Regions from separate parts of the Halomonas sp. SIMBA_159 genome, predicted to be linked through region 3. Evidence: predicted binding sites of a transcription regulator. Region 3 holds the regulator's gene; each other region holds the start of a gene.

Evidence for each region. The regulator FliA, encoded in region 3, starts transcription of late flagellar genes. The targets are predictions, from matches to a motif close to CTAAAGTTNNNNNNNNNNCNGCCGATA.
Region 1: the regulator FliA is predicted to act here: its motif matches at 1,323-1,349, upstream of R0J87_RS00780 (flagellin N-terminal helical domain-containing protein).
Region 2: the regulator FliA is predicted to act here: its motif matches at 1,363-1,389, upstream of R0J87_RS04495 (flagellin N-terminal helical domain-containing protein).

Annotation. Positions count from the first base shown of each region.
Region 1 covers NZ_JAWJBT010000001.1:157,228-160,333, reverse strand. Annotated here, with positions in the region: gene R0J87_RS00785 (BCCT family transporter) at 1-433, shown strand, start outside; gene R0J87_RS00780 (flagellin N-terminal helical domain-containing protein) at 454-1,275, opposite strand; gene folK (2-amino-4-hydroxy-6-hydroxymethyldihydropteridine diphosphokinase) at 1,401-1,847, opposite strand; gene R0J87_RS00770 (SDR family oxidoreductase) at 2,160-2,918, shown strand; gene ybiO (mechanosensitive channel protein) at 2,974-3,106, opposite strand, start outside.
Region 2 covers NZ_JAWJBT010000005.1:45,744-48,849, reverse strand. Annotated here, with positions in the region: gene fliD (flagellar filament capping protein FliD) at 1-1,155, shown strand, start outside; gene R0J87_RS04495 (flagellin N-terminal helical domain-containing protein) at 1,461-3,002, shown strand.
Region 3 covers NZ_JAWJBT010000011.1:50,026-53,131, reverse strand. Annotated here, with positions in the region: gene R0J87_RS08710 (OmpA/MotB family protein) at 1-566, opposite strand, end outside; gene R0J87_RS08705 (motility protein A) at 571-1,386, opposite strand; gene R0J87_RS08700 (RNA polymerase sigma factor FliA) at 1,426-2,127, opposite strand; gene R0J87_RS08695 (flagellar protein FlhE) at 2,154-2,513, opposite strand; gene R0J87_RS08690 (hypothetical protein) at 2,660-3,106, opposite strand, start outside.

The DNA of each region.
Region 1 (3,106 bases), on a different contig from region 3:
GCTACTGGGCGGCTCCGGCATTTACTATCAGTTGACCGGGGTAATTGACCTGACCGAAGCGCTCAATAACTTCCAGTTTGACGTGGCGACCCTCACGGTGGCTCAAGCGCTGCCCGGCGGCACCTGGATGGCACTGGCGATTCTGCTGCTGACCACGATTTTTGTGGCCACCACCGGCGACTCCATGAGCTACGCGATTGCCGTTGTCGGCGCAGGCCATGATGACCCTAGCCCTTACATGCGCGCTTTTTGGGGCATTGCGATGGCCCTGATGGCGGCCGTGCTGCTGTATATGGGCGCAGGTCAAATTGGCGCGCTGCAGCAGTTTATCGTGATCACCGCGATCCCGGTGTCGCTGATTCTGCTGCCCTCGCTGTGGAACGGCCCGCAGGCGGCTTACGCCATGGCGCGTGAACAAGGCATCATCGACTAACGGTGATGGGCGGCTTCTAACTACAGCCCTTCCAACAGCCGCAGAATCATCTGCGGCTGTTGGTTCACCCGGGTCAGCATCGCGATGCCCACCTGCTGAAGCAGTTGGGCGCGAATAAGGTTGGAGACTTCTTGCGCATAGTCGGCGTCTTGAATACGCGACTGGGCAGCAGAGGTGTTAATGATGTTGGTGTTAAGCCCGTCAATGACGCTCTCGAAGCGGTTCTGCACCGCCCCTAAATAGCTGCGCTGGCGGTCGACCTGCTTCATGGCTTCATCCACGACATCCATCGGCTTGGGCGTGGCCGAGCCATCATCTAATACGCTGAAGTTATCCAACCCCAGCGCCTGACGCCCAATCGCCGAAAAGCTCACGCCAATCACATCCCCGGCGTTGGCCCCTACCTGAATATTGAGCGTTTTATCGCTCTCGATCAGCTGAATGCCGTTAAAGTTGCTCTGCTCAGCGACGCGGTCAATCTCTTCCAACCGTTGGTCGATCTCTAACTGAATAGACGCCCGATCTTCTGAGGAATTGGTGCCGTTGAGCGCCTGAACGCTGAGTTCGCGGATACGCTGCAAACTATCGTTGATCAGGTCCAACGACCCTTCGGCGGTTTGCACCATAGAGATACCGTCGTTGGTATTGCGGATCGCCTGGTTCATACCGCGAATTTGTGCGCCCATGCGATTGGCAATCGCCTGGCCTGCCGGGTCATCCTTGGCGCTATTAATACGCAGCCCAGACGACAGACGCTCCATAGAGGTCTGCATCGCTTGCTGGCTACTGCGTAGATTATTCATCACCAGTAGCGACGTAATATTAGTCGCAAGGCTGAGCACGGGCGTGACCTCGGAAGTGAACGCAAACAGTGCGGGGCTAGCGTAAATATCGGCCTGCTTCCAGTAAACGTGAGCCTTTGCCTATCTTATATTTTCACCCTAGCCGCCAAGCTGTCACCCAGCGGCTAAGGCAGTGTGCTTGCACTAAGAGAGCGGCCGCTAACGGCTAAGACCTCATCCACCGGCCTGCGGACGTAATCATGCTGATAGTAGCCCTCATCAATCACCTCACCATCCCATGCGACGATGTCTAAATCCATGGTGCGTGGACCGGATTTGATCGGCCCGCGAACACGGCCAAGTCGGTGCTCCACCTCTTTTAGGTAGGCCTTAAAAGCGTCACGCTCCAGCGTCGTACGCACCAGCAGCGCGGCATTCAGAAAGTCGGGCTGGTGCTGAAAGCCTACCGGCGCGGTACGCACTGCCTCTGATCTGGCCAGCAGCCCACATTCACTGTTTAAGATCTCAAGCGCTCGGGCAAAGTGATGTTCTGGCTCGATGTTTGTGCCCAGCGAGATCACGCACTCGTGTTGGACCGGTGCTGGCGTTGCATGTGACGACATTGAAGGCATAGCGACATCCCAGAGTAAGAGACAAGCATTCTGATAACGTTTTCAATAACAGCCGTGACGTTCCGTGAGGGGCGCTGATCCGCTAAAGCCGTCAAAATGATGTTTGCTAAGGCCTCAGCTTGTGAAGAGCTCGGCTTGCGAAAAACACAGCCTGTGGAAACAAAAGCGGACCGCCCACGGACAGAGTAGCTCGCTGGCTATTTTGTTCAAGCTCTGTACAAGTTATTGACAAACGCTGCGCTCACGCAGAGAGTCTTGCTTATCGCGAAATAACCAAGCATCACCCCACCTACCGACTGCGAGGGAAACACCATGCCAACACCTGCTGCACTTGTAACGGGCGGCGCTACACGCCTGGGCCGCTACTTTGCTGAAGCACTCGCCGATAAAGGCTTTGATATTGCCCTGCATGTGAATAGCTCCCGAGGGGAAGCCGAGGAAGTGGCCGCGGTCATTCGCGCCAAGGGACGTGAGTGTGAAATTTTGCCCTGCAACTTTTTAGAGGATTCTCTGGAAACGTTAGTAACACGGGCTAAAACGCGCTTTCCTGGTTTGAACGTGCTGTTAAATAGCGCTTCTGCCTATGAGCCGGCCCCCATTGCGGGCACCGATATGTCCATGCTGGAAACCCAGTTTAGGGTCAATATGTTTACGCCGCTGCTGCTGACACGGCACTTTGCAGAAGCGGTGGAGAACGGTCAGGTCATTAATATCATTGATAACAAAGTGGCCTACCACCAGTACCCCTATGCGGCTTATTTGTTATCGAAAAAAAGCCTAGCGGAAATGACGCGTATGGCCGCGCTTGAATTTGCACCGCGCCTGCGGATTAACGGTATTGCGCCGGGTGTTGTGCTGCCTGCTTCACAGCGTACCAGCGACTATATTCAGTGGCGTATTGAGGGCATTCCGGTGGATCATCAGGGCAACCCTGCCCATCTTGTACAAGCTTTGCACTATTTGTTGGATAACGACTTTGTCGCAGGACAAATTCTGTTCGTGGACGGCGGTGAGTCGATCAACCTTGAGGGGCGTCACTCCGAAAACTACCCTGGTGAGCGACACAGCTAACCCAACGTAATGAGGCCGCCCGAAGGCGGCCTCATAGGTTCACTTAAGCGAACGCTTAGGTTTCATCCACATCATCATGATCTGGCTTGTGATGATCCGGTTCATGCTCCAGTGCGGATTCGCTACGCTCCGCAAGCGGCGCTGTCTCGGTACGCTTCCTTTCTGCTTTTGCTTCCAGAACGCGCACA
Region 2 (3,106 bases), on a different contig from region 3:
AAAGCCACTACTTCTGCCAGCGCGTTGCCCGGTAGCTATCGAGTAGAGGTATCGCAGTTAGCCACCTCCGGCACGCTGGCCTCGACCCGGGTGACTGACCAAGACGCCGCGCTAGACCTCCAGGGCGCAACGACGCTACGGCTGGCGTTTGGCGATGCCGACTCCGTCGATATCGATATCGCCCCCGGCAGCAGCCTTTCCGCGATACGCGATGCCATCAACGCCGACAAAGACGCGGGCGTCAACGCCACCATCATCAACGATGGACAAGGCTATCGGTTGGCGCTCAGCTCTAAAAATACCGGTGCGAATGCCTCTATTGCCAGCTTTAGCTTTGTCGATACCAGTCAAGATCCGACGGCAACGGTAGCAGGTCCTTTTGCGGAAGATGCCGCTACCAAGCGGGCAGGTGAGGACGCCGCACTCACAGTCAACGGTATTGCTATCAGCAGTGCCAAGAACCAAATCGAAGGCGCCATTCAAGGAGTGACGCTGAACCTGGCAGAGCTGAGCATCGCCGATGGCGAAACGGCTAACAGTACCATCAATGTAGAAAGAGATACGTTAAAACGGCGTGAAGCAGCTACTGGCTTCGTCAAAGCGTTCAATGAGTTAAAAGGTACTATTGGCAAGCTCTCCAGTTTTAGTGGTGATTCTGAGGCTCCCGGTGAGTTAGTGGGGGATAATACCTTGCGCACTATCGAAAGCCGTATACGTAGCGTATTGACAAGCAGTGTAGAGGGGGGGGAGTTATCTACCTTGAGCCAGTTGGGTATCACGCTCCAGCGTGATGGCACGTTAGAAGTGGATGATGCCAAATTGAGCGACTTGGTAGCGAACAAATCTCAGGCGCTGAGCGACTTTTTTGCAGGTGATGCGACAGGTAATGGGCTGGCAGGAAAACTTATGTCCACCGTAGAGCAAATGCTTGGTAACAATGGCTTGGTGAAGCTCGCTATCAATGGTGCTGAAAGTCGCGTAAAAAGCCTGGATGAGCGTTTTGAGCGTATGGAGGTGACCATCGAGAGGACTATTAGTCGCTATCGGGCTCAATTCAGCCAGCTGGACGCTATGATTGCGCAAATGAACAGCATGAGCAGCTATCTCACCCAGCAATTCGAAGCGTTGGATTATCAGCTAGGTCGTAAGAAATAGCCGCTACCAATCGCCGCAAGCTCCCTTCACAAGGGGGCTTTTTCACTTCTGAGCCAAGGTGAAGATGGCAAGAGCAGGTGCAAACCAGCCAAAATAGGTGATGGTGACGACTGTGGTGGGAGGCAGCTTTAGCTCGCGACCGATTTCACCGAGTGTCAAAAGTTACCACCCAGTTACCAAAAATTACACGATTTTTTGTCAGCCTCTCTAAAGATTCTCCTCGTATAGCCGTTAATTAATATAACGGCGCACCATGTCGCCGAAAAGCAGGCCTGACGGCCAGTTCACACGCAAGGAGAATCACCATGTCAGTGATCAATACCAACATCACCTCGATGATCGGTCAGCAGAACCTGCGCGAGTCGCAGAATGCTCTGCAAACCTCAATGGAGCGTTTGAGCTCTGGCCTGCGCATCAATAGTGCTAAAGATGATGCGGCTGGCCAAGCTATTGCCAACCGTATGACTTCTCAGATTACTGGTCTTGCACAGGCGCAGCGTAATGCTAATGACGGTATTTCGTTGGCACAAACCGCTGAGGGCTCGCTAAACCAAGTTAACGACAACTTACAGCGTATTCGTGAGCTGTCTGTGCAGGCACAAAACGGTACAAACACAGCAAATGACCTCCAGTCCATCCAGGACGAAGTGACGCAGCGTCTGGCTGAAATTGACCGTATTTCCAGCGAAACTAGCTTCAACGGAGTTAGCGTTCTAGCTTCTGACCAAGGCCTTCAGATCCAAGTCGGTGCGAACGATGGCGAGCAAATTACCGTCAACCTCAAAGAAATCAACTCGACAACACTTAACCTTGGTAACTTCGATTTAACTAACAAATCGCTGAATACCAGCGGTTTGTCTGCTAGTCCGGTCACTGAAACAGTACCTGCGTCTTTGAATATCGAAGATGTCTCCTTTGAAGATGCGGCGGGTGGTCAGTCGGTCTATTACTTCGCTAGTAACACTAACCCTGACGTTACTTATGCCTCTTTCAGTGCAAGCCCAACTGCTTCTGATGAGCTATACACGCTGAATTACAACAGCACATCTGGCGCATTCACCTACGACTCGAGCACTGCTTCAGGCGCGACAGGTGGCGATGTAACTGCCGCTACAGACGGTATTTCTATCGGTGGTGGTCGTACTATAGACCCAGCAGACGTCAACGCTACAGATTCCAATGCTGCGGCTTCCCCAAGTCTCTCCGTTAACGCTGCTGGCTCGTTCTATGTTCAGGTGGGCACTGCTTACTACACGGCAACTGTGGACTTTGATGCTGATTCTAGCACTTATGGTCAAGTTAGCTATGACTCATCGACTGCGGCATCAAGCGCTGCAGACTTTACTAATGCGGATGCACTGTCATCAGATCTGGACGAAGTGACCGATCCGACGCCGTCTGTTGCAATCGATACTAGTGGTCTTAGTGCAGATGCAGTTGGTACAAGTCCAGAAGTATTCACCGATGAAGACGGTGGGTACGTTGTTAAAGGCTCAGTTGACGGCCAAGATGTTTACTTTGCTGCAACAGTAGATGAAAGTACCGGTGTTGTCACGCTTGGTGACAAGCTAAACGCTGACCCGCTTGCTTCTCTAGACGCAGCCTTGAATCAGGTAGATAGTCTACGCTCCGAGTTGGGTGCCGTACAAAACCGTTTCGAAGATGCCATCACCAACTTGAGCACCAATGAAACGAACCTAGCGGCAGCACGTTCGCGCATCGAAGATGCTGACTACGCTGTAGAAGTGGCTAACATGACACGCGCCCAGATCCTGCAGCAGGCGGGCACATCGGTGCTGGCACAGGCTAACCAGCTGCCACAGAACGTTCTATCTCTTCTCGGATAATGCGCTAGTATTTCCGGCTGCACCACATCAGGCCCCATATGGGGCCTGTTTTTTTGCAAATAAAAGAACAAAATGGTTAATTGAACGCTATTCCAGCAGCAGGG
Region 3 (3,106 bases):
GCCCGCATACGTGAAATGGCAATGCCTTGCCGCTCTAATTGGCGCACGACCGCAATGGCACGCCCTACCGAGAGTTCCCAGTTCGATGGAAACCGTGCCGTCGCAATGGGCATATTATCGGTATGGCCTTCAACGGAAATTTGGCCATCAAAGGTCTCTAGTACTGAGGAGAGTCGTTCTAACACAACTTGCCCCTGGGGCGTTAGCACATCGTTCCCGCTGGGAAACAAAAGGCTATCATCGATGCGCAGCGTCACGCCCTCTTGCCCCTGGGAGACGCTGACACCGGGGATATCCAGCCTCGCCATGTGCGGCTGCAAGCCATCGTGACGGGGGTGAATACCGGTCGCTAAGCTGGCCAGTGGCAATGAGGTTGCCGCGCTGGCCACTCCCATCGCGTCGCTGGCACGGCCTTCACCATCGCCTGAGGGGGTCAGCGCTAACAGCAGCACAAACAGCGTAATCAGCAGTGTGAGGACATCCAAGTAGCTGGTTAACCAGCTTTCATCGCTCTCGATGGCGGCAGCGGGCAGCTCGAGGGCATGACGTGAATCCCGATCCAGCATGGCGCTACCCTTTTAGTGCAGAGCCAACATCAGGCCGCGGCTTCACGCGGTCATCGCGAATTTCATCGTGATAGTTGGCCACAAAGGAGTTCAGCGTCTCTTCAATAAACGAGGGCAGACGGCGCTTGGTAATTAGTGAGATGCCTTCGAGCACCATGTTCATGGTAATCAGTCGCTCTTCGGTACGCCGCTCCAGCTTGACCGCAATCGGCTTAAAGACCAGATTAGCCAGCAAAATGCCGTAGAACGTGGTCAAGAGCGCCACCGCCATTCGCGGCCCGATCACCTGCAGGTCGCCTGCATCCATCACTTCCAACATGTTGACGAGCCCCACAAGCGTGCCAATCATGCCAAAGGCCGGCGCATAGGTTGCCATGGTGCGAAAAATCTGTGCTTCCGCATGCTCGCGGGCTTTCAGTCGCGCAATGCGCCAGCGCAGCATGTCAAAAATTTCATCCTCTTTGGTGTTGGCGATCACCAATTGGATACCGGTGCGCAAAAACGGATTGCGGGTATGCTCAAGCTCGCGCTCGACCGCACGTACATCGCCTTTGAACCACAGCCGAGACATGGAGACCAGCTCGTTGATGTCGTCACGTACGTAGGTGTTTTCGCGGCGAAACACCAACCCCACCAAACGTACAACGCGCAGCACTTCTTTAAGCGGATAGCTGATAAATGTCGCCGCGAGGGTGCCCGTGATGACGATGGCGAGCCCGGGTAAATTAATAAAGCTTTCGGGCGACTCAGCGGTAAAGAACAGCACGCTTACCAGCAGCAACATGCTGGCGAAGATACCGATCAGCGTAGATGGGTTCATCAACGGCTCCTTGCCGGTTGTGGATAGTTAATCAACGGATTAATCGTGTTCATGCAAACGGGCACGCAGACGGCTAACGGCCTGGCTGTGCAGTTGAGATACCCGTGACTCGGTGACGCCTAACACAGCACCTACTTCTTTTAAGTTCATCTCTTCTTGGTAATACAAGGCCATGAGCAACTTTTCACGCTCGGGCAGTGCCTCAATGGCTTCGATCAACGTTTGCCGCTGCTGGGCATCCAGTAGCTGGTCAAAGAGGCGATTACCCGCGTCTTCTCCAGCGGGCTCACCACCATCAGCCACCAGCTCTTCAAACGGCAACAGCTGGCCGCTGTTGGTATCGTTAAGCAACTGCTGATACTCATTCAGCGGCATTTCCAACTCACGTGCTACCTCGCCCTCTTCTGGCGGGCGCCCGAATCGTTGCTCCAAACGCCGTACCGCATCATCCACCGCCCGTGCGGAGCGACGCACGCTGCGGGGTAACCAGTCACGGGTACGCAGCTCATCCATCATGGCGCCACGAATCCGCTGACTCGCAAAGGTGGCAAACGTTGCGCCCTGAGCGGCATCAAAGCGGCCAAGCGCTTCCAGCAGCCCCACCATTCCTGCCTGGATCAGATCATCAAGTTCAATACTCGCGGGCAACCTTACCTGCAGCGTTAAGGCCTGACGTCTCACCAGTGGCATGTATTGCGTTAACAGCTCACTCTGTTTGATCCTGCCTTGTGCTGTATACATCCTCGTGCCTCGCGGCTAAACGACCTTTACTGATAGTTCACTATCACCTGTAACCCCTGTACGCGCACCGGGCGTTGGCCAGGCGACAGCGCAAACCGAAAGTGCAGCGGCGCGTTCGCCAACATTCCTTCCAGGGCCGTGGTACTTCCACGCATCCCCGACAGTGCCACACAGCGCTCAGGATGACACAGCCATGCGTTGACGGGGGTGCTGGGCGGTGACTCAAAACGCCATTGAATTCGCGATAGCGTCGCATGATTAAGCGCAACGCCGGCGGGTGGCGAGATCGCCTGGCTGTTGCTGGTACGGTCACTCATTGCCACCATGACTCCTGGTACTTGGCTACTCCAACTGCCTGGAGCCGCCTGTACGCCAAGCGCTGTCATGGCAATACTCAGCGCGAAAGTGACGCGAGCCGCCCTTTTTACTGTCAGCAACTTTACGATTTTTATCAACGTCTGTAAGGCAAACGGCATCATACGTTGGTACCTATGTGCATTATTCTCCCTTGCTGACAGCTAAGCACCGATAGCTAGCGCGCCAGCAGCAGGAGCTCAATGTCTAAATAGTGGCCGGCGGCATCGCGCAAGTTCTCGAGCAGACCCTGACGCGGTAGATGTGGCTCGTGTAGGGCCAGCAGCCGTTTAGGGCCGCCGTTTTCTTTCACTTGGCGCAGTACGCGATACATGGTGGCAAAGGCATCGGCATCGCTACTAACCCACAGCGCCCAACGGGCATGCTTTTTCGCCAGCGTGGCCAGCGAAGGCGTGTCTGCAATGACGACCTGAATTTTCCAATCCTGAGGGTCTCCGGCCCACTGGCGACCCAATGCAGACCACTGCCCCAAGCGCCCGCGCACTTTATCCTCCTGGGCAGTCCCCGTATGAGGCAGCCCAACCACCACCAGCGGCGTTTGTGGACGCGGTGGTGTCACTGTGGCGGGCTCAGCGGCGGACGCAACCGTCGGTGCCATCGCTTC